Regions from separate parts of the Jeotgalibaca sp. PTS2502 genome, predicted to be linked through region 1. Evidence: predicted binding sites of a transcription regulator. Region 1 holds the regulator's gene; the other holds the start of a gene.

Region 1 (15,293 bases):
TAATGACTATACAAGTATTGCCATTACAGGATCACATGGAAAAACATCAACAACAGGCTTATTATCACATGTTTTAGGTGGCATTAAACCCACATCATACTTAATTGGTGATGGAACGGGCTACGGCCGTGAAGATGCAGATTTTTTTGTATTGGAAGCATGTGAATACCGTCGTCACTTTTTAGCATATTCTCCTGATTATGCAATTGTAACGAATATTGATTTCGACCATCCTGATTATTATACCGATATTAAAGATGTTTTTTCAGCTTTTGAAGAATTTGCTTCTCAAGTGAAAAAAGGGATTATTGCATGCGGAGATGATTTGTATATCCGCCATTTTAATCCAGATTATCCGGTTATGTTTTATGGGTTTAACAGCGACAATGATGTTGTAGTAACGAATGTTGAAAAAACGACAGCAGGATCTATTTTCGATGTAACTATTAAAGGCCAATACTACGGCCGTTTTAGTATTCCATCATTTGGCGACCATAATATCTTGAATTCTTTAGCAGTGATTACGTTCTGTTATTTAGAAGGATTAGACAAAGAAGCTGTTCAAGCCCAATTAACAACCTTTACAGGTGTGAAACGTCGCTTTACTGAAAAAATGGTGGAAGATATGGTCATCATTGACGACTATGCCCACCATCCACAAGAAATTAAAGCGACTCTGGATGCAGCTAAGCAAAAATATCCACAACGTGATATTATTGCCGTATTCCAGCCACATACCTTTACGCGTACCGTGGCATTGATGAGTGAATTTGGGGAAGCCTTGAATGAGGCCGATGCCGTATTCTTATGCGACATTTTCTCTTCTGCTCGTGAGCAAAAAGGAGATGTTTCTATCCTTGATCTAGCTGGAAAAGTAGAAAAAGGGGCCGAAATTCTTGTTATTGACAATATGTCACCATTATTAGCCTATAAAGATGCAGTGGTGATTTTCATGGGTGCTGGCGATATTCAAAAATTCGCTGCTTCATATGAAGAACTTTTAAGCCACAGTGTAAAACGTACAAACTAATTGATACTAAAAGACGGGAGAATCCCCGTCTTTTTTTGTAGACTAGGGGATTATAAGTTCAGCCATCAATGTCTAGCTCCCAAGTCCTGACCTAGTGAAAAAAAGATAAATTTGCCCCATTGCGCGCTTCGCTGCTCGCTAACGCATATCATTCGACTAACCCGCTGAAGCGTGAAGTCTCCTGACAATTCAGGGTCAAATTTCCTATTTTTTCATAGGTCAAGGCGGACTTGTCCGCTTTTCTTGTTAAACAGGCTGGTAGAATCGCTTGTGATAGATAAGTCGGTTAGAGTTTGCTAAAATAAAGATAATCATAAGTGTGCAGAAAGGAACGATAGCGATGGCGTTGGAGGATATTAAAATCGGTAAAACGATTGATGAGATTGAAGAAGGGGATTCACTGAGTGTAACGGAAGTCATTGAATTGAAAGATATTTTACTCTATCTAGGATTGACAAATGACAACAATCCGCTCTATCTTCAATATGATTACACGCAATTGACAAAATATAAAAAACCAATTGTGCCAGCTGTCTTGATTATTGGAATTTTAACAAGTAATGTTTCCAAACATCTTCCAGGACCAGGTTCAAATGTGGTTGATGTCTCACTCGATATATTAGAACCCATCCACCATAGTACAACGATTACCTTTGAGTTTGAAGTAAAACGGGTAGATGAACGAAGAGAGCAAGTGACGATTGCGGTAGAAGGAAATTCACTTTCAGGTGATCGCTTGTTGGAAGCTGAATTAATTGTTGAGACACCGGAAAAACTGATTGTTTCACATCCGGAAACCATTGAATAAAAATGAGAAAGTTGGTTTTAAACAGATGGCAGAAAAAAAGAAATTATTATTATTAGACGGAAGCAGTTTGGCTTTTCGATCGTTCTACGGTTTATTAGATTTAAATCGTTTTAAAAATCAAAATGGCTTGCATACCAATGCCTTATTTGCTTTTAATCGCTTTTTAGATAAATTGTTAGAAACAGAAAATCCAACACATATGTTGGTTGCATTTGATGCAGGGAAAACAACTTTCCGTACAGAAGCTTACAAAGAATACAAGGGTGGCCGTCAATCGATGCCGTCAGAATTGGCTGAGCAATGGCCTTATTTTAAAGTATTAATTGATGCACTAGGAAGTAAAACCTATGAATTGGTTAATTACGAGGCTGATGATATTATCGGAACTTACGCAAGGCAAGCAGAAGAGCAAGGCTTTGATGTTGTTATTATAACTGGTGATAAAGATTTGACTCAATTAGCTTCAGACCAAACGCGAGTGGATATTACGGTTAAAGGAGTTTCTGAATTAAAGGCTTATACACCAGCTTCTATTCGAGAGGAAATGGGAATTGAGCCCCTTCAAATCATTGATCTAAAAGGCTTGATGGGCGATACATCGGATAATTATCCAGGTGTTAGAAAAGTTGGCGAAAAAACAGCCCTTAAATTAATCAAAGAGTATGGTTCTGTTGAAAACCTTTATGAGCATGTCGATGACATGAAAAAAAGTAAAATGAAGGATAATCTTATTGAAGATAAGGACAACGCCTTCTTATCGAAGCAATTGGCAACTATTGATATCGCTACACCAGTTGAAATGGACCTTGAAGAACTAGCGCTTAGTGAGAAAGATCATGAGAAACTAGTAGCCTTTTACCGTGAAATGAACTTCAATAGTTTCTTAGACAATCTCGGTCATTCAGAAGAAGACCAGTCTGAAGCCTTTAAAGACATCCATTATGAACGTGTGGAAGACATTACAGATAAACATTTTAGCGATAAAATGGGTCTTTATGTTGAAATGCTAGACGACAATTACCACTACGGCAAAATGATAGGTGTGGCTTGGGGAGATGCCAATCATTTATATGTCGCGCCAATTGAACGAGTCCTAGAATCAGAAGCCTTTAAAAAATGGGCGGCAGATGATCGTAAAGAGAAACTCGTTTATGATGCCAAACGAACGATAGCGATGTTACACTATGGCGGTATTAGCTTAAGAGGCGTATCGTTTGATGTTTTATTAGCATCGTATATCATTAATACCAATGATAGTGGCAGTGATATTGCAGCTGTGGCTCAAGAGTATAACTATACCGATGTTTCTTTTGATGAAACCATTTATGGGAAGGGTGCTAAGTTAGCTGTACCTGAAGATGAATCAGTTTTATTTGAGCATTTAGCTCGAAAAGTTCAAGCGATCTTGAAACTAGAAGAACCGCTACAAATCGAACTGGAAAAAAATAATCAGCATGACCTTTATTTTGATATGGAATTACCACTTGCTAAAGTTTTAGCCAAAATGGAATTAAGAGGAATTAAGGTAGAGCCAGAGAAATTGGAGAAAATGAAAGTAGAATTCTCTAAACGATTAGATGAAATGGAAGAGGCCATTTATGAAGAGGCTGGCGAACCCTTTAACGTTAATTCACCAAAACAGTTAAGTGTTATTTTATTTGAAAAAATGGGACTGACACCAATTAAGAAAACGAAGACAGGTTTTTCAACAGCCGTTGATGTGTTAGAAAAATTAAGTGCGACAGCGCCTATCGCTCAAATGATCTTAGATTATCGACAGTTAGCTAAACTACAATCGACTTATGTGGAAGGGTTATTGAAGTTTATTAAAGCTGAAACAGGTAAGGTACATACACGTTATGTGCAAACATTAACCCAAACTGGACGTTTAAGTTCAACGGATCCTAACTTGCAGAATATTCCGATTCGCATGGAAGAGGGGCGTAAGATTCGCCAAGCCTTTGTGGCTGAAAAAGAAGGGTGGAAGATTTTTGCATCTGACTATTCTCAAATCGAATTGCGCGTATTGGCTCATATCTCAGGTGATATTCATATGAAGGAAGCCTTCGTTGAAAATCAAGATATCCATACCTCAACTGCTATGCGTGTCTTTGGTATCGAACATGAAGCGGATGTCGACAGCAATATTCGCCGCCAAGCAAAAGCTGTAAACTTTGGAATCGTTTATGGGATTAGTGATTATGGACTGTCACAAAACTTGAATATTACACGTAAACAGGCTAAAGAATTTATTGACCGTTACTTTGAGAAATACCCAGGCATCCAACAATTTATGGCTGATATTGTTGAAGAAGCTAAGGAAAAAGGATTTGTGGAAACACTCTTCCATCGTAGACGTTACTTACCCGACATTTCGAGTAGTAACTTCAATCTACGCTCGTTTGCAGAACGAACTGCAATTAACTCGCCTATTCAAGGATCAGCAGCCGATATTATTAAAGTGGCAATGATTCGTATGGAAGATGAGATTGAAAAACGTGGCTTACAAGCAAAAATGCTCCTACAAGTACACGATGAGTTAATCTTTGAATGCCCTGAAGAAGAAGTGGCTATTTTAGAAGAGCTTGTCCCGCAAGTGATGGAGCATGCGGTTGAATTAAGTGTGCCGCTAATTGTCGATAGTAATTACGGTGATAGCTGGTACGAAGCAAAATAAATAATCATTCAGAAAGGAAAATAGGCGTGCCTGTTTTCTTTTCTGTTCTTATAAGGAGAAGATAAGTATGCCAGAACTTCCAGAAGTAGAAGTTGTTCGCAGAGGATTAAATCAAACGATTGCCCATTCGACGATTAGTCATGTGGATGTCTTTTGGAGTCGCATGATTACACCACCATTTTCATCTGAAAAATTTAAAGACGTATTAGCTGGTGAAACCATTCATACGGTTGAGAGACGAGGCAAATATTTGATTTTCCTATTGGATAATTGGGTTATGGTGTCCCATTTGAGAATGGAAGGCAAATACGAAGTCGTTGACAGTAAGGAAGACTATAAAAAGCATACCCATGTGGTTTTTCATCTAAGTGACGGCAGGGATTTGCGTTACCTTGATGTGAGGAAATTTGGTCGTTTTTCACTTGTACCCATTGATAAGCAAGATGATTACGAACCCTTTAAAAAATTAGGTCCAGAACCAACAGCAGAAAGTTTCCGTTTTTCAGATTTTAAACAGCGCTTATCTCGTACTAGTCGTGCCATTAAAACGGTTATTTTAGACCAGCACGTGGTGGCAGGTGTCGGCAATATTTATGCGGATGAATCGTTATTTGAAGCAGGTGTTCATCCTCAAAAACCAGCCAATGAGCTGAATGAAACAGAAAGTCGGCAACTTCATCAAGCTATTATAGCGGTTATTGGCCGTGCTGTTTCAGCAGGCGGTTCGACTATCCGAACCTATAAAAACAGCTTTGGTGAAGAAGGGCATTTCCAAATTTATTTAAATGTTTATGGGAAAAAGAATCAAGCTTGTCCACGTTGCGGCACGCCAATTGAAAAAATAAAAGTCGGCCAAAGAGGCACTCATTTTTGTCCCAACTGCCAGTATTACGCTAGTGAACAAGAGGGGGACAAATAAATGTTTGTACTTGGTTTAACGGGTTGTATCGCAACTGGAAAATCAACCGTATCGCGCTATTTAGCCTCTAAGGGAATTGCTATTGTCGATGCCGATTTAGGAGCTCGTCAAGTGGTTGAAATTGGTAGTCCTGGCTTACAGGCCATTGCTGACTATTTTGGTCCAGACGTGTTGTTGGAGGATGGCAGTTTAAATCGAAAGAAATTAGGCAGCCTTATTTTTTCAGATTCTGAAAAAAGAGCAGCCCTCGATGGCTTATTGGACGGGTATATCCGCCAATGGATGCGTGATCAAATTGATTTTCATCGTCAAAATGGCGTTGATTTATTAGTATTAGATATTCCGCTCTTATTTGAAGCAGGCTACGCCCCTCTTTGTGATGCTATTATGGTTGTTTATACGCCAAAGGAGTTACAGTGTCAGCGTTTGATGCAACGTGATGACTTAACCAAAGCTCAAGCCATTGACCGCATGAACAGCCAACTATCGATAGAAATAAAAAAAGAAAAAGCAGATATTGTCATTGATAATAGTGGCAATTTGGCAGAAACCTACTTACAAGTTGATCAATGGCTAGCTAAAAGATCTGTTGAAAACTAGCCCGAGCGCTTGATAAATATGGTATAATTGCCGTAATAAAGAAGACTAGAAAGGGGTTAAGAAGATGCAATGTCCAAAATGTCATTATAGTGGAAGTCGGGTTGTGGACAGCCGCCCCATCGATGATAATAACTCGATTCGTCGCAGACGCGAATGTGAGAGTTGCCACCAACGATTTACAACATTTGAGCGAATTGAACAATCACCATTATTGGTTATTAAAAAGAACGGCACGCGTGAAGAATTTAGCCGTGAAAAATTGTTACGTGGTCTCGTAAGGTCATGTGAGAAACGCCCAATTGCACTGGAACAATTAGAAGACTTAGTCAATACCGTTGAAAAAGAAATCCGCTCACAAGGTGAGAATGAAATTTCATCTCTAGAGATTGGCAAGTATGTGATGGATGAATTGGTAAAAATTGACGATGTTGCTTACATTCGATTCGCCAGTGTTTACCGCCAATTTTCAGACCGTCAAACCTTTTTAGATGAGCTGAAAAAATTGGAAAAGAAAGACCCCCGTGAAGCGGATGCCCCAGCATCAGGGCAAGATGGAGAGGATTCTTAACCATGACTTATCCGTGGAAAGAATTAAGTCCAAAAGATTCATTGACGGTTCGCCAAACTGCCGTTATTTCTGATTGTGATAAACAGGTTGTCACTCTCCTGTATCAACCCATTATTGGGCCTCATGCCTATAGTTTATATATGCTATTGCTAGCTGAAGTTACGGGTGGCCTTTATAAGAGTGAAGACCGTCTTCATGCTGATTTGTTGAGCACATTAGGGCTAGGTATTCCAGAGCTTTATCAGGCTCGGGTTCGTTTGGAAGCCATTGGATTATTAAATACCTATCTTAAAAAAGAGGGCGATAAGCATTATCTTTATGAACCATGCCCACCTCTGACGAGTAAGCAATTTTTTGAAGATGATTTAATGCGTCTATTGTTAATGGAATATGTGGGAGAGAACAAACTACGGTTACTACAAGAAAAGTTTACTTATCCACTCGTTGATCAAGCACATTTTCAAAAGATTACCAAATCATTTTTAGAGGTTTATGATTTATCGAGTCAAGCTTATAGCAATAAAGCTCAAGCATTGCCACAAGGGCAGGCTTATCTACAAGCTAAAAATGGCCAATCACCTAAACTAAGTACAGCGACATTTGATTTTCAATTGTTAAAGCAATTCTTACAAAAGGAATTTTTTAACCAGGACGCTTTAACAGACGAGGTTCAATCTGCCATAGTCGTTTATCACCACATGTATGGTCTGGATGAAATGGCAATGGCTAACTATTTACTTCGTGCAGCTAACCTGGAAACAGGTCACATTAACTTAAGAGAACTTGAAAAAAGTGTCTTAGATGAAAGAGACCAGCTCGTTTATCCTGCTATGCCACTGCAAGACAAGGTGATGTCTACAATTGAGAAACAGAGCCAAAAAGCTGATGATCGCCAAAAAGAATTAACACAAGCAGGTTATACACCGGCGGAAATTGCGTTAGTTCTTCAAAGCGAACGAATGACACCGATGGCTTTTATTAGCGGGATAAAGAAGCAAAAAAATGGAACGGTTACGTCTGCTGAGAAAAAATTAGTGTCTGTCTTACTGGCAGATCACAAATTAGAGCCAGCTGTTTTGAATATGCTTATTTATTATTCCTTAGTCATTCAAAAGCACCCGACCTTGGTGAAAAATATCGTTGAGGCGATTGCCAATGACTGGACACAGTCTAATGTGACTCGACCTGAGCAAGCCATTGAAAAGACCAAACAGTTTGTAGGTCAGAAAAAAGCTGCTGCAGAAAAACGAGAAGAAAATCGCTCAGCCCGTTACTACGGTAAAAATGTGGTCCGAAAGGTTGAGAAATTACCTGATTGGGCCAAAGACAATCAAGGTCCTGTTACGGAAGAATTATTACCAGAAGATGTTCAGAAGAAATTTAATGAACGATTGAAGAAATTTAGAAATAGTGGAAAGGCAGGGGATTCATGATGGATCATGTGGGAAAAGGATTTCGAAATTATTTGAACCGTCCCGGTAACAGTGAAAAATTTGAACAAATGGTTCAATCCATTCTTGCCGACTCCGATGTTCAACTCTTTTTGTCTAAACATGAAGACCAATTATCGCAAGCAGTGGTAACCAATAGTTACTCAAAATTGCATGAATTTGTTCAAGAAAAAAGAAAGTTAGCAAGAGGGGAAGAGGGCCAAAATCCTGGTTATATTCCTGAATTAGCGATTAATGCGGGCTATATCGATGTGGTTTATAAACCAAGTCCAGATACGATACGTAAGGAACGTGAGAAAGAATTGCGTAATCGTATTAACTCGATTAATATCTCTAAGGATGCGCGTTCTGCAACAATGGAGAAGTTCTTACAGACTTCTGACCGAATGGAAGTTTTGGAATTAGCTTTTAATTTCGTTGAAGCCTATCATGAAAATCCTAGAGACCACCACCAAGCGCTATACTTACACGGACCTTTTGGTGTTGGGAAGACCTACCTACTTGGTGCAATTGCCTACGAATTATCTTTGCACGGGCATTTAACGACCTTAATGCATTACCCAACCTTTACTCAAGAGATGAAGGCCTCAATCGCTGATCAAACTGTTCAAGAGAAATTAACAATTATTAAGAACAGTGAAATATTGATGCTGGATGATATTGGAGCTGAAGTTAATTCAACTTGGATTCGCGATGAAGTGTTAGGTGTTATTCTGCAGCACCGTATGCAAGAAAAATTGCCGACTTTCTTTTCTTCGAATTTAACCTTTGAAGAGTTGGAACACCATTTACGAATTGGTAACCGCGGTGAAGATGAGCCGATTAAGGCAAAACGCTTGATGGAACGGGTGAAATACTTGTCTAAGCAAGTCACTATGACGGGTAAAAATCGCCGCTTGGAATCTTAATATAAAAATAAACTTGCTTTTTAAAAAAGATAGTGGTTTAATATGGTCAGATTATAATAAAAATCGTTGAGAAAGACACACAACTAAAGTGTTATTTGTAGAGAGAGATGGCTTGGTGAAACATCTCAATAAGCTTTGGATTGGACCACTTTCGAGAAGACTTTCTGAATTGAGTAGGAAAGGCCGGGCACGCCCGTTATAGCGTCTAAAGAGTTATCAGCCTAATTGGCGGTAACTGAATTTGGGTGGAACCACGTTAAAATTGAAGCGTCCCATTTCTAGGTGTCAATGCACTTAGAAATGGGGCTTTTTTGTTTTTTGGTCCCAAATTAAACACTCATTCAATAAAAAATGGAGGAATTATGATGGCAGAAATTAAAATTACTTTTCCAGATGGCAATATAAAGTCATTTGAACAAGGTGTGACTGTTGAAGAAGTCGCAAAAAGTATAAGTAATAGCTTAGCTAAAAAAGCTTTGGCTGGTAAATTAAATGGTGAATTGATTGATTACACACGTGCAATTGAAGAAGATGGGACACTTGAAATTGTAACAGCTGATCATGAAGATGCGCTCTTTATTTTGCGCCACTCGACAGCTCACTTGATGGCTCATGCCTTAACACGTTTGTTCCCAGGTATTCATTTTGGAGTAGGGCCAGCGATTGAGTCAGGTTTCTATTATGATACTGATATGGCTGAACAATTAACTGAAGAGCAATTACCATTAGTTGAAGAAGAAATGAAGAAAATTATCCGCGAAAATTACCCAATCGTTCGCAGAGAAGTGAGTCGTCAAGAAGCGCTTGAACTGTTTAAAGCAGACCCATATAAAGTTGAATTAATTACAGCTTTACCTGAAGACGAAGTCATTACTGTCTATACTCAAGAAGACTTTACTGACCTGTGTCGTGGTGTTCATGTTCCGTCGACAGGGAAAATCCAAATTTTTAAATTACTATCATTAGCTGGTGCATATTGGCGTGGAAACTCAGACAACAAAATGATGCAACGTGTATACGGAACAGCATTCTTTGATAAAAAAGCGTTAGCTGAGTTCTTGAAAATGCGTGAAGAAGCTAAAGCACGTGACCACCGTAAATTAGGTAAAGAACTCGACTTGTTTATGGTTTCGCCAGAAGTTGGCTCAGGATTGCCATTCTGGTTACCAAAAGGGGCAACCATTCGTCGTACATTAGAACGTTATATTGTCGACAAAGAAGTGAGCTTAGGGTACCAACACGTTTACACACCAATTATGGCGAATGTTGATTTATATAAAACATCTGGCCACTGGGATCACTACCATGAAGATATGTTCCCACCAATGGATATGGGTGACGGTGAAATGTTAGTGCTACGCCCAATGAACTGCCCACATCATATGATGGTTTATAAAAATGATGTTCACAGCTACCGCGAATTGCCCATTCGAATTGCTGAACTAGGTATGATGCACCGCTATGAAAAATCAGGCGCATTGTCTGGTTTACAACGTGTGAGAGAAATGACATTAAATGATGCTCACGCTTTTGTTCGTCCGGATCAAATCAAGGAAGAATTTAAACGTACACTTGAATTAACATTAGAAGTTTACAAAGACTTCAGTATTACAGACTATCGCTTCCGCTTGAGCTACCGTGATCCTGAAGACAAAGAGAAATACTTTGACGATGATGATATGTGGAACAAAGCAGAGAGCATGTTAAAAGAAGCAATGGATGAAATGGGACTAGAGTATTTTGAAGCAGTAGGCGAAGCAGCCTTCTACGGTCCTAAATTAGATGTTCAATTCAAGACTGCTATCGGCCTTGAAGAAACAATGTCGACAATTCAATTAGACTTCCTATTACCAGAACGCTTCGATTTAACCTATGTCGGTGAAGATGGTGAAAATAACCACCGTCCAGTTGTTATCCACCGTGGTGTTATTTCAACAATGGAACGTTTTGTAGCTTACTTGATTGAAGAGTATAAGGGGGCTTTCCCAACTTGGTTGGCTCCTGTTCAAGCAACAATCATTCCGGTTAATTTAGATCTTCATGCTGATAAAGCTTATGAATTGAAGGCTGAAATGGCGCGTCTAGGTATGCGAGTAGACGTTGATGATCGCAACGAAAAAATGGGCTATAAGATTCGTGCATCACAAACGCAAAAAATTCCATATCAAATCGTCATTGGTGATAAAGAAGTGGAAGAAAATACAGTGACTGTTCGTCGTTATGGTTCAAAAGACATGAATACTCTGTCAAAAGCTAAATATTTAGAATCTGTTGTGGACGAAATTAGAAATTTCAAATAAAATAGACGCTAATAAGAAAAACCCCTCACTTTTTTAAGGGGTTTTTCTTAATAGAGAGGTGAATAAGGTGTTACGAGATAAATTAATGACACGCTTGACTGAGCGAGAAGAAGAAATAATTGCATTGCGTCGTCATTTCCATGAGAATGCGGAGATTTCTCACCACGAATTTCAAACAGCAGATACGATTGCTGCTTTTTATGAAGGTAAAGATGTCCATATTCAACGTAATGTGGGAAATGGTGTTGGAATCGTTGTAACGATTGAAGGAAAGTCTCCAGGCAAAAAAATTGGTTTACGTGCCGATTTTGATGCTCTTCCAATAGAAGAAGAAACAGGTTTGGCTTTTTCATCTAAAAATCCGGGTGCGATGCATGCTTGTGGCCATGATGGGCATACGGCTTATTTAATGATTTTGGCAGATAGCTTGATTGAATTAAAGGATGAATGGTCAGGAACGATTAAGATTGTCCACCAACATGCTGAAGAAGTTCCACCATCCGGCGGTAAGAGTATCGCTGAGTCAGGTGTCTTAGATGACTTAGATGAAATTTATGGTATCCATTTCTTCCCCAATTTTGACGTTGGTGAAATCAATTATACAAGCGGCTGGGCATTTGCTGGCTGTAGCGATTTATCAATTAAGATTAAAGGTAAGGGCGGTCATGGTTCAATGCCGCACTTAAGTAATGATGCCATTGTTGCTGCGTCATCATTAGTGATGAATTTACAAACGGTTGTTTCTCGCCGTGTGAATCCTTACGATATGGCCGTTGTCACAATTGGTTCGTTTGAAGGAGTAGGCGCAAGTAACGTCATCAAAGATAGTCTGATTCTTCGTGGCGATGCGCGCTATATGGACGTTGAAGTTGGTAAGCAAATCGAGAAAGAAATTAGACAGTTACTTCGTGGTTTGGAAGAAAGTTTCGGCGTTGAAACAGAATTTGAATATTTGTGGGACTATCCACCTGTTTACAACCATCCTGAGCAAACAGAAAAAGTTGTTGCAGCTTTAGAAAAATATGGTGTAGGCGACTACATGGATAAGGTTGTAGCGGGACCTGCTTCAAATGGAGCAGAGGACTTTGGTCAATACTTATTAAAAATACCGGGATCATTTGTTAATGTGGGTTGTAAACCAGACACAGAAGACTACTACATGAACCACCATCCAAAATTTGATTTAAATGAAAAAGCTCTCTTAGTTGCTGCAAAAGCAGTAGGTGATATTGCCTTAAGTGTTTTAGGGGAACAAGATTAAATCATAATAAATAACTCTTGCAGAAAGACTGTAAGAGTAGTAAAATCGTCTAAGGATGAAAAAATTGTAAAAACATTTGACATCTTCGGAAGTCCATTATATAATATACAAGTTGAGAAATGTAAGCAGAAGCACCCGCTTCTCGCCTAAGTTGATAATTGTGTCCTTGGGCTTGATATGTACAAGTTTGTTACAGTATGGAATACTGTAACTGAGTTGGCGGGTACTTTATGTGCCCGTCAATTTTTTTCTGCCCTTTTCTCTCAAAAATTATGGAGGTGTATGACCATAGCTAAAGATATGATGGTAAATGACGGCATCCGTGCTCGTGAACTGCGAGTTATCGGTAGTAATGGTGAACAAGTCGGAGTTGTAACGAAAGCAGAAGCTTTAAAACTAGCTGAAGCAACGAATCAAGATCTTGTATTAGTTTCGCCAAATGCAAACCCGCCAGTAGCCCGTATTATGGATTACGGAAAATTCCGTTTCGAACAACAAAAACGTGAACGTGAAGCTCGTAAAAACCAAAAAGTGGTCAACATCAAAGAAGTGCGACTAAGTCCTTCCATCGATGAGAATGATTTCCAAACGAAGATGCGTAATGCGCGTAAGTTCTTGGAAAAAGGCGATAAAGTAAAAGCATCTATTCGCTTTAGAGGACGTGCGATTACTCATAAAGAAATCGGACAAAAAGTCCTAGATCGTCTATCATCTGAACTTTCAGATGTTTCTACAATCGAATCCCATCCACGTATGGACGGCAGAAGCATGTTCTTGATGCTGGCTCCAAAAACAGAGAAGTAACTTATTTAGGAGGAAAGACTAATGCCAAAACAAAAAACACACCGTGCCTCAGCGAAACGCTTTAAGAGAACTGGTAATGGTGGATTGAAACGCTACAGTGCTTTTACTAGCCACCGTTTCCACGGAAAAACTAAGAAACAAAGACGTCAATTACGTCGCCCATCTATGGTATCTGCATCTGATATGAAACGTATCAGCCAACAGTTATCACAAATGAAATAAGTATACACTAACGAATACAGAAGAGACGAAAGTTCTCATAAGGAGGAATTACCATGCCACGTGTAAAAGGTGGAACAGTAACACGCCAACGTCGTAAAAAAGTATTGAAATTGGCTAAAGGTTATTATGGTTCAAAACATACATTATTTAAAACAGCTAAACAACAAGTGATGAAATCTCATATGTACGCATATAGAGACCGTCGTCAGAAAAAACGTAACTTCCGTAAACTATGGATTGCTCGTATTAACGCAGCAGCTCGTATGAACGGCCTAAGCTACAGCAAACTAATCCACGGTATGAAAGTTTCTGGAAATGAAATGAACCGTAAAATGTTGGCTGACTTAGCAGTTAACGATGCAGCAGCTTTCACTGCAATTGCAGAACAAGCTAAAGCAGCACTAGCTAAATAATTTAAACCAATTTGAGAGAGCAGGCGAATGCCTACTCTCTCTTTTTTTTGTCTTTTTGTCGATACAAAGTAGAAATGACGGCTGTAAGATTTTTGATAATCACATAAGTAGGTAAATCTATATGAGGATAGAAAAAAGCCCCAAAGGAGTACACCTTTGGGGCTGGTTTGATTTTGGATTAGATAGCGCCGACTTTCTTTCCTGTGCGGCGCTCAATCATAAGTAAGGCTTCACGTTTGACAGGTTTACGTGAGCGTGGCTTTGTAAACACCGATCCATACTTCTCGTCGATTTTTTTCTCTACGTAAAGCACTTGTTTCATGTGCGGTGATAATCCAGCAGGTCCTAATACCTTCATGCGTGTCCCTCCTTTTTGATTTTGTAACAGTATTTGATATTTATTATATATCTGTTACACATCTATTATACATTATTCTGCAGCGTTTAACACACTTTTTAACATTTTTGTAAAAGATGTGAAGTCAATCTCGTTAGTATTGATAGGTTCTAAAAACCATGCAATCATCTCGTCCATCGTCATTTCAGACTTTTCTGAGATATCATAAAGAGGTTCCATAGCATCTTCATCTTCGTTATAGACGTAGACCATTAAATACGGATTGGTTGTCATTCCGATATATGTATCAGGTTTAATCATGAAGAGAATTAAGTCATCAAAATCAGAATAAATCCGACGTAATGTGGAATCAGAAAGACTAAGTTTACGACGCAGCTGTGCTAACTGACTTTTTGGAGAAAATGGGTTAACTATTTCTTCCAGATAAGCATCAAGTAAGTCCACCTCTTCGCCGTAAAGTGTTGACTGCAGGTAAGGAATATCAACCGAATTATTCATGAGCATATCAGCAATATGTTGCTTGTGAATCCCTATTTTGTAATGGATAGTTGCTCGAATTCGATCAGCAATAATGTCTTCCAAACCAATGACATTGATAGAAAGGCCATCGCTTGTCTGGATGCATATAATCCGGTCTTCATCTGCATTTTTTAACTTACTATCAGGAATTTCAACCAAAGATTCTAGTTTTGGATGGAATCTCATCACGTTGCCACCTAGCATATTGATACCAGCTTCTTCCATGCTGATGTAACCTAAGTCGGCTAAACAGTCCATGATAGCTTGATGGTCAGGGCCTACAAAATCAATATCATTAGTCATATACTTACCCTGTGTATACATCTCAACAGATAGACCACCCACAACAATTAGTGTGACATTAATTTTTTCTTTTACGTATGAGGTAATCACGCCGGCCGTACGAGTGTGCTTTTCGACCGTTGAAATCTCCTTATTCATTGCGATATCTTGAA
Region 2 (15,293 bases), 930 kb from region 1:
TTTTTAGGGTGATTTTCCTCCATATAGATTATTGCTTTCTCAAACCAAGTCGCAGAAAGAGAACTCCTATCATTTGGAGCATATTGTTCTCGATACAGAATTTCTTCCTCTAATAATAGTTTTGCTGAATCGTAGTCTTTTGTGGCTCTGGAAGTTTTGACTAATTCGCGAAGCATATCCATCTCAAAGTCGACATTATTGGCTTTGCGAGCATTTAAACGCCCTTCTTCAAAGCAACTCCTAGCACCATCATAATTTCCTTGCAAACTGTAGTTTACTCCTAATCCATAAACAAGTAATTGATATAGCTGGCTATCTTTATCATCAATCAAATAAAGCGCCTCCAAAAACAACCGTTCCGCTTCTGCATAGTCCTCCTTTTCATGTAATGTCATTGCCCTGTCGGCCAACTCTTTAATTTGATTCATTGTCATACCGTTTCACCCCTTCATTATTTAATGAGGATGTTCTCTTCTTCATAGTACACGAGGGAAATGGCCTTGTAAAATATGCGGATGGGTTCCAACAACGACATCAACCTCTAAATCGGCGAATAATTGAGCATAATAACGCTGAAAATCATTAATCTCAGACGTATTTTCGTCTCCCCAGTGGGCAGAAACAATGACAACATCACTCAATTCTTTTGCTCGTTTTACATCATCACGAATAAGTTTCTCATCAAAGTAGGATACACGCCAATCCGTATCTGGTTCAATACCATTCGTTCCATAAGTATAGGACAAAAATGAAAAGGTAACCCCTTTTCGCTCAATAGTCGGAATACTTAACCGATCAGCTTCGCTTAAATAAGTTCCTGTATAGATAAGATCAGGATAGTTACTCCAAACTTCAATAGCGTGAATAGCACCAGGATAATCGTAATCAAGCGTATGATTCGTTGCACCATTAACTAAATCAAAGCCTAAATCAGCCATATTTCCAGCCATTTCATTAGGCGTATTAAAAGCAGGATAGCCCGTATATGGATAATCTGTCCCAGCCAAAATGGTTTCCTGATTTAAAAAGGCTAAATCTGCATCTTGAATGTCGGTCGCAATATGCTTGTAGATTGGCGTGAAATCATAACTACCATCCTCTTGATACACATCGGCGATAATTGAATCGTGTATTAGATTATCTCCCACTCCAACAAATGAAATGATGACTGCTTCTTCGCTTTCTTCTTCTGAACTAGCCTCCACATTATTTGTAAACTCAATATCTGATGATGTTTGTTCATCAATCTGTTCGTTAGGTTGGCAAGATGCTAGAACGATTGCTAACATCATTGTCGCTACTTTTTTCATTTTATCACCTCAACGGAAAGGCTATAAAAAATTTCCTTTAAAAACAATCTCGTTTCTAAAGGAAATCTGTTTATAGCGGTAATGTTTTTGTTGTTACAAATCTTCTCCATGCTAGAATAACTCCCACACTACCTATTAAAAGAACTTGCCATAAAGGTAAATGATAAAGAGTTAGCCGCAATCGTAATAATCCATAAGCTGCTAAGAAAGACACAACGATTAGGGAATAGCTGATATAGTCTCTGTATGTAGTAAACTGTTTGCTAGTTCGATACAACAATTCTGCTTTTTGACGTTGGTAAAACAAATAGACATAGGCAAAAACTAAAACAAAAAAGTTCAGTAAAACACCTAGTAGACTAAAAGGAATCGGTATAGCCATCGTCTCACTAAAGCTATGGCCGTACCAAGCTCCTAACAAGAAAGCAAAAAACGCATAGGCGACTAAATAAAGAGAGAACGCATACAACGGAAACTGAAAACGATCCTTAATAATGTTAATAGGACGTAGCTTATTTCTCTTGTAGATGACTTTCTCAACAAACAATCTGTGGTCAACACCGAATTCTTCATCTGCTCGCTTGCCATCTAATTGTGCCTCTTTAATTTTTAATAACACAAGTTGGCAAATTTCTAATTTAAAGGCTTGTGTTTTTGATTCTGATAATGAATCTAATTCTAATAAACATTTTTTATAGTAGGCTTCATTGTAAGGTAATAACTCTTCTGGATTAAGCTTTTGATTGTAATTTGTAGGAATAACGTTTTTAATAAACATGACAAACGCCCCTCTCTCAAATCATCATTCGATCTATATAAGTATATTATAAATGAAGTGTCTGAAAAAATGAACAAAAACGACTAATAAGAAAAGCGGACAAGTCCGCCTTGGCCTATGAAAAAATAGGAAATTTGACCCTGAATTGTCAGGAGACTTCACGCTTCAGCGGGTTAGTCGAATGATATGCGTTAGCGAGCAGCGAAGCGCGCAATGGGGCAAATTTATCTTTTTTTCACTAGGTCAGGACTTGGGAGCTAGACATTGATGGCTGAACTTATAATCCCCTAGTCTATAAGAAAAACCGTGTAGCTACTTTCTGCTACACGGCATTATTTTTTTATTCAGGAACAGTGATTGAAGCCGGGTCAATACCCAAGGCCTCTGCCATTTCCTCATTTACGACCAATTCTAAATTTTTAGAAGACTGTACTGCCATATCAGCAGTTGTCGCTCCATTTTCTAGAATGTCTAGTGCCATCTCACCAGTTTGGCGACCTAATTCATAGTAATCAATACCGTATGTTGCTAGACCACCGTCTAACACTTGGTCTGCTGCTGCTGCAACAACCGGTAGCTTATAATTTTTTGCTACTTGGGCTACGGTTGCCATTGTACTTGCCAGCGTATTATCTGTCGGAATATAAACACCATCAACATCTTGAGCCAGTGACTCCATAGCTTGTTGTACATCATTAGTTGAAGATACAGTTAAAACAACCACATTTTGACCATTTTCTTCAAGAATTGCTTTCGCTTGATCAGCTTGAATAACAGAATTTGGCTCACTAGAATTGTAGATGATACCGATATTCTCAGCATCTTCTGCAACAGATAATAGTAATTTGACTTGCTCCTCAATCGGACCTGCATCCGTTGTACCTGTAATATTTGCACCTGGTTTTTCTAAGCTAGCAACAAGTCCAGCATCCACTGGGTCAGTAACTGCTGTGAATAAAATTGGTGTGTCTTTTTCTATATTGGCTAGTGATTGAACAGCTGGTGTTGCTATCGCTAAAATCAAATCATTATCCCCTGCTAAACGTTCAGACATGGTTTGAAGATTGGCTTGGTCACCTTGTGCATTTTGATAATCTAATGTTAGGTTCTCACCTTCTAGATAACCTGCTTCTTCTAATACATCGACAAAGCCTTGACGTGATGCGTTTAATGATTCATGATCCATTAATTGTAAAATTCCAATAGTAAGTTCCTTGTTAGCACCATCGTTCGCTGTATTTTCATCTGATCCGCCACAAGCTGCCAGCAAGACGCCTGCCCCTAATGTCAAACCTATTTTCCTCATCCATTGTTTCATCATCTCTATATTCCTCCCAGAATGTTGTGAGTATCTATTATGAAATAAAACCAAAAAAACCCATTCAGATTTTTAATCATCTGAATGGGTTCATGAATTTCTATTAGTAACCAATAAAATCAGTTTTACTAACACCACTCAGATTTTCATCTATGTGGCATTTGCTCATGCAAAGTAACTCTAGCCTCATAGATACAAACGTTGTTTGTCACGTTTGCATCCATGAATTCATGTCTACAAACGTTCCCTAAAGAAGCTAAAGTAAAAGCTATGCAATTGATTAAGTGATTTTATTTTAATTTTCATAGAAATTCCTCACATCTTTTATTTAGTAATGCCATCATACTGGAGTTATTATGAGAAGTCAATGATAAAATTAAAACTAAATGAGCAAAAAACTAATGTTTGATAATTTTTCTTAATCGATTGGCTAAAACTACCGCTAATACAGCCTTTATGCCATCTCCCGGTAAAAACAATAACACACCGCTTATTAATAATTGGCTAAAAGATAAACCAAGCTCTAAGAAGACATTCAATATAATTGCCATATATGGTGTTCCGATGACGTAAATAAGCCCGGTAGCTAGTATAACTAAATAACGATCAGCCGTCACTTTCCCAGTCTTTTTTAAGTAAGAAATAACAGGGGCCACGATTATAAATGCAATTAAAAAACCAAAACTAGGACTTAGAAAAATTTGCCCTCCTCTTACTAGGACAGATAAAAGTAAATGTAATAGTTGTGCAAAAAAAGCGCTTTGTGGGTTTAACAATAGTGCCGTTAATAGAACAAATAAGGTCTGAAGAGTCACTGGAACAGGACCAATAGGAATGCTAATGAAGCCCCCAATAAAACTTAAGGCTGCCATTAAACTGATTCTTGATAAATCACGAGTATTTAGTTTCATAAAATCCTTCTCCTTCTCGCATTTGAATGCTAATTTCTCCATATGATAATATCTTATGACTACCATCTTCTAGGCGAACAACTAATCCACCATCATTGTCTATCTCTTCCGCAACCGCTCTAATTTGTTCTTGTTTTTGCTTAAACGTAATTGTTTTGCCTAAAACGAAGCACCTTTTCCGATAGTCTTCTAAAAAATTTCTGTTATTAATATTCTGATAAATTGCTAAGAAGTTATTAATGATGCTGACAGTTAAATTATTACGATTAATCGTGCCACTTGAGTGATTGGTTATTCCACCAACTTTATTTTTTAAGTCCTCTGGTAATTGCTCTCTATCCACTGAAATATTTATGCCAATACCTAAAATAATGGATTCAACCGACTGAGTTTCAAAATTCATTATGCCTTCTGTTAAAATACCGCAAATTTTCCGTCCATTTAGAAAAATATCATTAACCCACTTAATTTTAGGGCTTAACGAGGTCATACCTTCAATAGACTGACAAACGGCTACAGCTGCAGCTGTCGTCAGCAATGCCGCATCAACTTCTGAAGAAATATGCTGAAGTGCAAGACTCATATATAAGCCTGTTTTTTCAGGAGAATAAAAAAAGCGTCCGTGTCTCCCTCGCCCAGCCGTTTGTTCATCACTCACAACTAAAAAATTACCACTAAGTTGAGTCTCTAATAATCGCTTAGCTTCTGAATTAGTAGATCCAATACTAGCATATGTTATAACGGTCACATCATGGTCTAGTTTCGATTGAATTTGCTCTTGGTTTAATACATCTGATTGAGAAGATAATCGATAACCGTTGTTGGTTCCAGACTCTATAAGGTAGCCTTCCGCTCGTAAACTTTGGATCGCCTTCCAAACTGACGTCCGACTTACACCTAGCTGTGTTGCAATCAGTTGTCCGGAATAGATTTTTTCTTTATTATGTTCAAGTAATGCTAGTACTTTATCTTTCGTTGACATGCTACCACCTCATTTTTCACTTATTTTATAGAACCCGCCAGCTATTGTCAACTACTTTTTTTATAAAGGTTAACAATGTGCGCAAAAAAAGAGAGCAGCTTAGCTCTCTTCTGTTATATTCTATTAAGGTAAAACTGTAATGGTCATTGTTTGACGACCAAATGCCCAAGCAGCGTTTAAATCAGTAATATGAACATCAATTCTGTTTCCAATGATTGCTGAACCAGTATCTCCAGCAATAAATGTACCGTATCCTGGAATAACTACTGTTGAACCTAATGGAATAACACTTGGGTCAACCGCAATAACGTTTGGTGTTTGACGTAAGTTAATGCCAGTATAAGTGTAGTCACTTAATGATGGTTGGTTTGTTGAGTAAGCTGTTGCTTCAACAGTTATTGTATAACCTTCTGAAGTTGCTGGTGCTGTTTCTTCAACGACTACTTCTTCAACAACTGGTGTTTCTACGACAGTTTCTACAACTGGTGTTTCAACTTCTACAATTTCTTCCTCATGGCTAACATCGTATGAACGTGTTTCTTCACCTTCTCCAACCGTTACAATTGAACCGTCAGATGACAGAGAAATTTTGTTTCCTACAATGATCATATCCGCATTTGAAATGTTATTTACTTCTACTAGTGTATCTAATGAAATTTCTGTTGCTGCTGCGATAGCTGATAAAGTATCGCCCCATGTTACCATGTAGTTGCTACCATTTTCATCTTCTTGAATATCTTGTTTAATTTCGTCAACTGAGCGAGCTGTCCATGTAGCTGCACTTGCTTCAGTTGGGTTTGCAAATGCTAAAATACCTGAAAAAGCAATTGAAGCACCTGTTACGAATAATTTTCTTTTGATTGTCATGTTTATATTTCTTTCCTTTCTTAGAAACCGTGGCTGTTCTTCAGCCTGCTATATACAAATTTCATCACCTTTTGTTCCTTTCAAAAAGGGATGTCTTTCAAAGCCAAAGTAATCCTAACACTTTTTTTTGCTATTATGGGCATTTACACCTTATTGTCAACATGCCTTAATGGTTTTGTATTAAGAAAGGGTGTTCATTACAAAACAAACTCAAATATTACATAGATTTCAAGAAACATTTGTTTTTGTAACATTAGAATTGTCATTATTTTCTAATTTTTATTGATAAGACAAGCTTTCTTATGTGTTTTTTCCAAACAAAAGTTTGCACAAAAAAAGTCGACGTTTGAACGTCGACTTTTTTACACAATATTTACTTTATTTAACGACCGTAAACTTGGTTTCTGCTAATGCATTTGAGAATTCTAGCTCTTCAATTGGTCTAGAGCTATCAACTACTGCTTTTTTGGCTTCGCGATCAACTGTAACGTTTGTGACACCTTCAATTGATTCAAACCGTTCTTTAACAGTTGTTGCGCAACCCTCGCACTTCATACCATCAATTTTTATTTCTACTGCCATTATTTCTCTCCCCTTCCATTTTGTTTCTTAGCTTTAAATCGTTTCAAGCGTAATGCATTAAGTAATACTGAAACAGAGCTGAAGCTCATCGCCGCTCCAGCAATCATCGGATTAAGTAACGGGCCACCAAAGATATGTAATAACCCCATAGCAACTGGAATCCCTAACACATTATAGGCAAAGGCCCAGAATAAGTTTTCCTTGATATTTTTAATGGTTGCTCGGCTTAATTCAATTGCGGTTGGTACATCTGTTAAATCACTATGCATCAGAACAATATCTGCTGACTCAATTGCAACATCCGTTCCACTTCCAATCGCCATACCAATATCTGCCTGTGCCAGAGCTGGGGCATCATTAATACCATCTCCGACCATCGCAACTTTTTTGCCTTCTTTTTGTAATTCACTGACATGGAAGGCTTTATCTTCTGGTAAAACATCGCTTAATACACGCTTGATACCGACTTCTCTTGCAATTGCTTCTGCTGTTTGTTTATTATCGCCTGTCATCATGACAACTTCAAGTCCCATTTGTTGTAAAGTTCGAACAGCCTCTTTGCTGTTCACTTTTAAAGTATCTGCAACAGCAACAATGCCTTGAATTTCATTATCTAACGCTAAATACATCGGTGTTTTTCCTTGTGAGGCTAGTTGATGAGCAGACGTCTCTAAGTGGCCTAACTCGATCTGGTTATCACTCATCAGTTTTAAGTTTCCGAGTAGAACTGTTTTTTCTTCTATAGAAACACTGATACCATGACCCGGAATTGCCTGAAAATGACTTGTTTTTTCTAAAGTTAGTTGACGGTTTAAGGCTTCCCTCACAATAGCTTCCCCTAAAGGATGTTCCGATCCAACTTCTGCTGATGCAGCGAGACCTAATAAATCATTCTCTGATAAATCTGCTAAAGTGATGATATCCGTTACTTTCGGCTTACCTTCTGTGATTGTTCCCGTTTTATCGAGAACAACGGTTTGAATACTGTGTGTTGTTTCGAGTGCTTCACCACTTTTAATCAACACGCCATTCTCAGCACCCTTTCCTGTTCCAACCATAATCGCTGTTGGCGTTGCAAGCCCTAGTGCACATGGACAGGCAATAACTAATACAGAAATAGTAATGGTTAATGCAAAAACCCAAGATTCTTGGCCTAAGAAATACCAAGCTAAGCCAGATAAAATTGCTAATCCGATGACAATAGGAACAAATATTCCTGAAATTTTATCAGCCATTTTAGCAATGGGAGCTTTTGAACCTTGAGCATTTTCAACAAGCGTAATGATTTGAGATAGCACTGTGTCTTTTCCAACCTTAGTTGCTTCATAAGTGATGGTTCCATTTTGATTAATCGATGCCCCAATAACCTGATCGCCTACTTCCTTCTCAACAGGTAGACTTTCCCCAGTCAACATAGCTTCGTCAATAGACGTTCTTCCTTCTACAATCACTCCGTCCACAGCGATTTTTTCTCCTGGTCTTACTACAAGCTGATCGCCTACTTCTACAGCATCTATTGGAATCTCAACTTCCTTACCTTCTCTCATAACTCGAGCTGTTTTAGGAGCTAATCCCATCAGCGTTTTTATAGCTTCAGATGTTTTACCTTTGGATACTGCTTCAAAATATTTTCCGAGTGTAATGAGAGTCAAGATAACAGCTGCCGACTCATAATAGAGTGCCATCGCAAAATCTGCTTCACCATTAAAAATACGAACAGTCGCATATACACTATAAAGAAAGGCAGCACTTGTTCCTAGTGAAACGAGAGAATCCATATTAGGATGTCCCTTAACAAGTGCCTTGAATCCTGATGTAAAGAATTTTTTACCGATTATCATAACAGGCAGAGTTAAAATAAATTGAATGACTGAGAATGCCGTAGCATGATGCATGGGATCAATCACACTTGGAATAGGTAACCCAATCATATGTCCCATTGAAATATAGAATAATGGAATGGTAAAGATGGCTGATAACCAAAATCGCCGCCACATTCCTTTAATATGTTCTTGTTTCTTTTCACGATCTTGATCAACCGTATCGATAACTTCCTTCGCTTGGTAACCTGATTCATGAACTGCATCCATAATCGCCTTTGTAGAAATACGATCAGCCGGATATTGAACTGATAATTTTTCTGTGGCTAAGTTAACAGACGCATAGCCTTCTCCAACTAATTTCCCAACTGCCTTTTCTACGGACCGGGCACAGCTAGCACAGGACATTCCTTCTATATCAAATACTTTAGTTGTCAGCGGTTCGATAGCTTTATAACCAGCTTCAGTTATCGCTCGCTCAATTTGGGTAAAATCAATAGTATGTTTTGAAGAAACAGTTAGTTTTTCAGTTGCTAAGTTAACAGAGGCTTGATCAACCCCTGCCACTTTAACTGCAGCTTTTTCTACTGCCTGAGCGCAACTCGCACAAGACATACCTTCTATATTATAAGTCTCTTGTTTCATGGTCTCACTCCTTTTATTAACAGTGGCACTGGCCGGGTATACAGTTACAGGCAACAGAAGCTGGCGCTGTCTGTCGTTTTTCTTGAATAATAGTAGCTAGTTTGTCTAAATCTGCTTGACTCAGTTGAGAGTCTTCCACCAAATTAGCTAATACATGTCCTACCTTTGTTGAACAAATATGATTAAGAACAGCTGAGGTCATTGACTGAATACTTTCTTCCTCAGTTTGGATTGCTGAGTAAAGATATTTATTACCTTCTTGTTCAGTAGAAACAACGCCTTTATCCACTAGACGTCCAATTAATGTTTTTATTGTTGCAGCTTTCCAACTCATTTTTTCCATTAATACATTGCTAATAAAACGACTCGTTACAGGTTGGTTTGTCCAAATCACTCGCATAATTTCCCACTCTGCATCAGATATTTTGCTTTCAATTGCTTGTTGCATCGTACGATTACCGCCTTTCGTTTACATTTGTAATCAACTCATATTTATAGTTTACATCCGTAAACGATTTTTGTCAACAAAAAAACCACTAACCTATTCGCTAGTGGTTTCTTGTCTTATAAAACTTTACCTGGATTTAACAGATGGTTAGGATCAAACACCGATTTGATATTCCTCATCAATTCAAGATTAATATCAGCTGTCATTTGATGGAAATAGGTTGCTCTTAAGTCACCTTTTTCTTCCCATACAGCTTGACTTTGGATATCACCTCTCGTAATACAAGTGTGTAAATTAGCTTCAAGCCGCTCTCTTCCTCTAATACTTTCCTATAACGATAGAGGGTATCGATATGATTAATTGGAACAATCTCATCCATTGTCACCTGTTTCCAATAACTCACAACAGATGCGAGAAGGCGATCTTTTAAATACCATGCTGTATGTTCTTTGCTAATATCAATCAATGGTAATAATTCAATACAATGTTAGTTTAAAACACTTTGCTCAATCGATTCATTACTATCTCCATCTAATATTATCAAGAGATAGGCTTATCCTTTTTGATTTGGAAAAGCTAATTTATTTTCTTTTTTACCTCATGCAATGGCTCCTCTTTATTTGCAAAAGCTACCATTATATAGTCTCTCTTCTATTTAGTTTAAAAGTTCTTCTATTGTGTCTAACAAGCTTTCTGTTTCATTACTGCCAATTTCAGTTTTTGATACGGCCTTCACATCAGGATGGCCATTTGACATAACAAAGCTATGACCAACTTCTGTTAGCATTTCAATATCATTCGGGCTATCTCCAAAAGCAGCTGATTCTTCCTTTGTGATACCCCATTTTTCTTGAAGGATACGGATCCCACGCCCTTTATGCATACCTGGTTGAATCAAATCAACAAAACCAAAGCCACTCGCTACTGGGATTAAATCACCATTTAGTTCACCATGTAAATAATCTAGTACTTTAGGAACTTCTTCTTCTGGAAATGCTGTAGCAAATTTAAAAATATCATCGTTAATATTATCAAAGTTAGTAACTTGAACAAGGTTACGGAAATATTTTTGGAACATTTTATAGTAATCACTAGGAATATCGGTATGAACATAGGCACCATTTTTACCACATAAGATAAACGGCACGTTTCCATACTCTCTAAGTGTGTGTATCGCATGACTAACCACGTCCATCGAGATAAGAGCACTATCTAATTCTTTTCCATTTTCAATAATATAAGCACCATTTTCTGCGATAAAAGTCATTTGATCATGGTAGTCTTCTAAATAATATTTTAATTGGGGAAACTGGTTGCCGCTCGCACATACAAAGCGAACGTTTTTTTCTTTCATTTGAGTAAACAGTTTTGAAAACCGTTCTCTATTATATTCTTTTTCTGAATTTAAAAAGGTACCGTCCATATCTACTGCAATTAATTTTACTACCATCTTTATACTCTCCCCTATTCCATTTCAATCGTACCTATCTATTCTACCAATAATCGGCCTCATTTTACAGCCGGGCATGATATCCTTACATATTGTTCTTTCAACTTCAATAAATCACTTATCAGAATATTGGCTACACTCTAGATGAGAATGCTATTAGAAAATAACTTATTTTTTATCTTCAATATGATAAACGCAGTGGATTAGGAACGTTGATTTCTACTATGTTATTTTATTCAATTGCTTTCTTTATTTCATGGGTTCTTTTAATAGTTATTTGGTACTTCACAAGTATTCCAGTAGGACCAGACGCTTACATGCATTTTAGATAAAAAATAAACTTGGAAAAGTAGCTGATTATGGCTGCTTTTCCAAGTTTTTTATTGATTATTTATTAAAGTGTCGAGTGAGGACGAATCATTTGCTTAGTCGACACTTTTTGAGCTAGATATGCTAACTGTTGAAAAATCATTGTTCACTCGACAGGTTTTCTACTTTTTATGTCGAATAGGTAATCAAACTGACACTCAATCAGTCTTTTTTCTTATTATTTTACTGTGAAAGCAGCCATCGCTTCTGTCGAGCGTGCTTCAGCTAATGCATTTTCAATAATGTCTAATACGGCTTGTTTGTCTTCCATACGTTCAACAATATCGTATTGATCAATTGATAATTTAATTTTCGCACTGTAGTCATAATCTTGATACCATTGCTCATAGTTATCATAAAGTAAACGATAATAAGCAAGTAAATCTGGATTATCATCAATTTGCTCGAAATCGCGACCACGTTTTTTAATACGTTCTAAAATCATTTCAAATGAGCCATCCAAGTAAATTAACAAATCTGGCGCTTTTTTAGGAATACCATCTAGTTCTTCCATCATATTATCTAAGAGATCATTATAGATATCCATTTCTTCAACAGAAATGTTTCCTTGTAAATGATTCACCTTAGTAAACAAGGCATCTTCATAAATGGAACGGTCCAGAACATTATTATTGTCGCTTAGAGCGGCTTTAATGCTTCTAAAGCGTGCATTTAAAAAGAAGATTTGTAGGCTAAAAGCCCATTTTTCTTGGTTTTCATAAAATTTATCTAAAATTGGATTATGGTCAACACTCTCATAAAACGCTTGTGTCCCCATTTCTCTTGCTATGAATTCTGTATAGGTTGATTTACCTGCTCCAATCATACCTGCCAAAACGATCACACTCATCAGATCCCTTCCCTTTTGTTAAAATAACAACATTTAGTATTGTATCATTTCCAATAAGCAATATATAGTATTTTTTTATGATAATCCGAATAAAAAAGCTCTCAGAAAGGAGTCTTCTGAGAGCGTCAATTATTATTCTGCTGAATCTACATAGTTTTGGTAGAATTCTTCTACTTTAGCTGGATCAGCTACTAATTCATTTCCTGTTTCAACTAATGGACTAACAGTTGAGTAAGCTTTTAGTTTGTTACCAGCGTATGCTGCGTTAATTTCATCTTGGTTAATCGCATATAAAACTGCCTTACGCAAGTCAGCACTGTCAGAAACGTCACGGCCACTTGTATTAAATAACATATAAGCTACACCGTTACTTGGAATACTTTGAAGTGCTAGAGCTTCTTCGCCTTCTACGATATCATATTTCGTTTCATCCAATCCGTACAATAAGTGGATTTCACCAGAACGTAATGAAGATAGCGCACTATCTAAATCGGCAATAAAGCGAACAGTGACGTTAGCAATATTAGCTTCGTGCTCTGTTCCTGTCATGTAAGCTGGATTTTTTTGGAAAACAGCTTCGTAGTCATTCTTTTGAATCATCGTATATGGACCACTTGTATAAAGGTGGTTATCGTAAGTTGCGCCTTCTGTTACAGCACGTTGATCACCGTAAGCAATATCTGTATTCACATCGTAGCTTGCTACATCATACGTATTGATTGCTGTCACTTGTTTCTCAGAAACAATACCTGCTGATTGGTGAGCTAGGTAGTTTAATACTTGTGGGAAAGGCTCTGTTGTTGTCAACTTAAGCACTTGGTAACGACCTGCTGCATTATCCACTTGGTCTACTGCTTCAACTGCTTCAGTTAAACCAGCAGGTAAATCAGCTTCCAAAGCTTCAAGAACGGTTGCTGAACCATCAGATAGTTGAGCTGATTCTAATTCGCTTAAATCGGTTACCAATTCTACAGTATTAATATGTTCGTGCAATGAGTATGTACGGTGGTCAGGGACTGAATTTGCATCTTTAGCACGGTTTAGTGAGAAGATAACATCTTGTCCGCTAACTAATTCACCTGTATCGACAGCTTGATTGTTTTCTACTTTTGCAAAGTTAATATCATCTCTTAACACAAAGTAATAGTCTGAATTACCTTCAGCAATCGCATGGCTGTATGATAATGAACCGTCAGAAACAACCTTATCGTCATCTGTTAAGTTCACTAAACGCACATACATATTCGTATTTAATTGGTTGATTGAACCATCATTTCCTTTAATTGGGTCAAGTGATGTTAAGTTCCCCATTGTTTGCGTTAATAGCAACGTATCCGTGTCATTTAGGGACTCGTCAACAAAAGAAACTGGTTCCCAAGCAAATGCACGTGATTTCGATAGACGAATAGAATCTGCTTGTAAGACATTTTTATTAAAAGCTTGTGCTTTTAAAGACGTATACAAGGGAACGATATAAGCATTCTCCGTTACTAAAACATCTTCCAACTCTTTATAAGTTGATACATACTCTTCTGGTGTTTCAAGAGCTGCTTGATTAATTAAAGCATCGACATCAGGGTTTGACATAATACTATAGTCCCCACCTGTAATAAATAGTGAACGAACCGCATAGTCAGGGTTACCTGTTACTGTTGTCCAGCTCGAAATAGCTAGATCATAGTTACCTGCTTCTTTTTGAGAGGTAAAGCTCGCATAATCAGGTTGGGTATTTAATTTGACATCAAAGCCATTTTTAATCAGTTGGTCGCGGACGATATTCATGTCCGTTTCATTTGCACTTGTTCCTAAAATTTCAATCGTTGTTTTTTCGGCAACATCGACTGTTGCAGCACTGTCTGTATTACCAGATGTTTGATTCGCATCGCCTTCAGTTTGAACCGAGCAAGCTGCCAATACCATAGCAGCAGTTGCAATAAAAGGTAGTAATTTTTTCTTCATCTTTATTCTCCTCCGTTTGTTGTTTTTTAATTCAATTTAGGATCCGTTGCATCTCGCAAACCGTCCCCTAAAAAGTTGAATGATAATACTAGTAAAATAATCGCCAAGCCTGGATAGATAGCCAAGTAAGGGTTGGTTTCTAAATACTCACTACCAATTCTGAGGATATTCCCCCATTCTGGCACATGAGCTTCAACGCCTAGTCCTAAATAACTCAAACTACTTGTTGAAATAACCGCCGTTCCGATTGTTAGAGTGGAACGGATAATCATTGGCGCCATAGCATTTGGAATAATATGTTTACGGATAATAAACAGATTGCTTTGTCCCAGTGAACGAGCAGCCTCTACATATTCGTAATTAGCAACTTGCATCACGTTTGCCCGCATTGTTCTTGCATAAGATGGAATGGATCCTAAACTTAGTGCAATAATTAAGTTGGTCGTTGAAGCACCAAATGCTGCTACAATCGTAATCGCTAGTAACATTCCTGGTATAGCATAAAGCACATCTAACAATCGCATGATGATGCTATCTGTACGATTACCGTAAAAACCAGAAATAGCTCCTAGACTACCACCTAAGAAAAATGGTAGCAATGTCGATAGTAATCCGACAGAAAGTGAAATTTGTGAGCCAAAAATAATCCGCGAGAACACGTCTCTTCCATAATTATCTGTTCCAAACGGGTAAGCTAATGATGGTTTTTGCAAGATATTTTGGTAGTTATTTTGAACAGCAAAGGTTTGACTAAAGGTCCAATTGCTCGTGACTGCCATAGCAACTAAGAAAGTGATAAAGAACAGGCCTAGTAAAGCCGCATGGTTACGCGTTAACTTTTCTCGGACACTTGTTTGACGTCTTTCTCCAGATAAGTTTTGATCGAAACGCACCATCGAAACAACAACAAACAATGCTAATACATTTCCAGTTATAGTTGTTAGACCTAGTAGAACAAGCAAGGTATGTTTCAATGGTTTAGACCAGCTATACCATTGATCCCC

Evidence for each region. The regulator NrdR, encoded in region 1, represses ribonucleotide reductase genes. The targets are predictions, from matches to a motif close to ACACNATATATNGTGT.
Region 2: the regulator NrdR is predicted to act here: its motif matches at 12,386-12,401, upstream of BW721_RS00715 (deoxynucleoside kinase).

The regions. Positions count from the first base shown of each region.
Region 1 is NZ_CP019433.1:1,084,018-1,099,310, reverse strand. It holds gene murC (UDP-N-acetylmuramate--L-alanine ligase) at 1-1,030, shown strand, start outside; gene BW721_RS05360 (MaoC/PaaZ C-terminal domain-containing protein) at 1,371-1,838, shown strand; gene polA (DNA polymerase I) at 1,864-4,515, shown strand; gene mutM (DNA-formamidopyrimidine glycosylase) at 4,583-5,434, shown strand; gene coaE (dephospho-CoA kinase) at 5,435-6,034, shown strand; gene nrdR (transcriptional regulator NrdR) at 6,099-6,602, shown strand; gene BW721_RS05335 (replication initiation and membrane attachment family protein) at 6,605-8,035, shown strand; gene dnaI (primosomal protein DnaI) at 8,035-8,961, shown strand; T-box leader at 9,019-9,239, shown strand; gene thrS (threonine--tRNA ligase) at 9,327-11,261, shown strand; gene BW721_RS05320 (amidohydrolase) at 11,329-12,522, shown strand; gene infC (translation initiation factor IF-3) at 12,805-13,326, shown strand; gene rpmI (50S ribosomal protein L35) at 13,348-13,548, shown strand; gene rplT (50S ribosomal protein L20) at 13,602-13,961, shown strand; gene BW721_RS05300 (hypothetical protein) at 14,140-14,319, opposite strand; gene BW721_RS05295 (hypothetical protein) at 14,392-15,293, opposite strand, start outside.
Region 2 is NZ_CP019433.1:150,650-165,942, reverse strand. It holds gene BW721_RS00780 (tetratricopeptide repeat protein) at 1-434, opposite strand, end outside; gene BW721_RS00775 (CapA family protein) at 477-1,310, opposite strand; gene BW721_RS00770 (hypothetical protein) at 1,381-2,088, opposite strand; gene BW721_RS00765 (ABC transporter substrate-binding protein) at 2,429-3,409, opposite strand; gene BW721_RS00760 (biotin transporter BioY) at 3,805-4,317, opposite strand; gene BW721_RS00755 (biotin--[acetyl-CoA-carboxylase] ligase) at 4,298-5,299, opposite strand; gene BW721_RS00750 (3D domain-containing protein) at 5,423-6,166, opposite strand; gene BW721_RS00745 (heavy-metal-associated domain-containing protein) at 6,545-6,748, opposite strand; gene BW721_RS00740 (heavy metal translocating P-type ATPase) at 6,748-9,213, opposite strand; gene BW721_RS00735 (CopY/TcrY family copper transport repressor) at 9,230-9,661, opposite strand; gene BW721_RS12290 (FAD-linked oxidase C-terminal domain-containing protein) at 9,778-9,867, opposite strand; gene BW721_RS00725 (Cof-type HAD-IIB family hydrolase) at 10,317-11,111, opposite strand; gene BW721_RS00720 (AbgT family transporter) at 11,336-11,443, shown strand; gene BW721_RS00715 (deoxynucleoside kinase) at 11,659-12,330, opposite strand; gene BW721_RS00710 (ABC transporter substrate-binding protein) at 12,463-14,289, opposite strand; gene BW721_RS00705 (ABC transporter permease) at 14,316-15,293, opposite strand, start outside.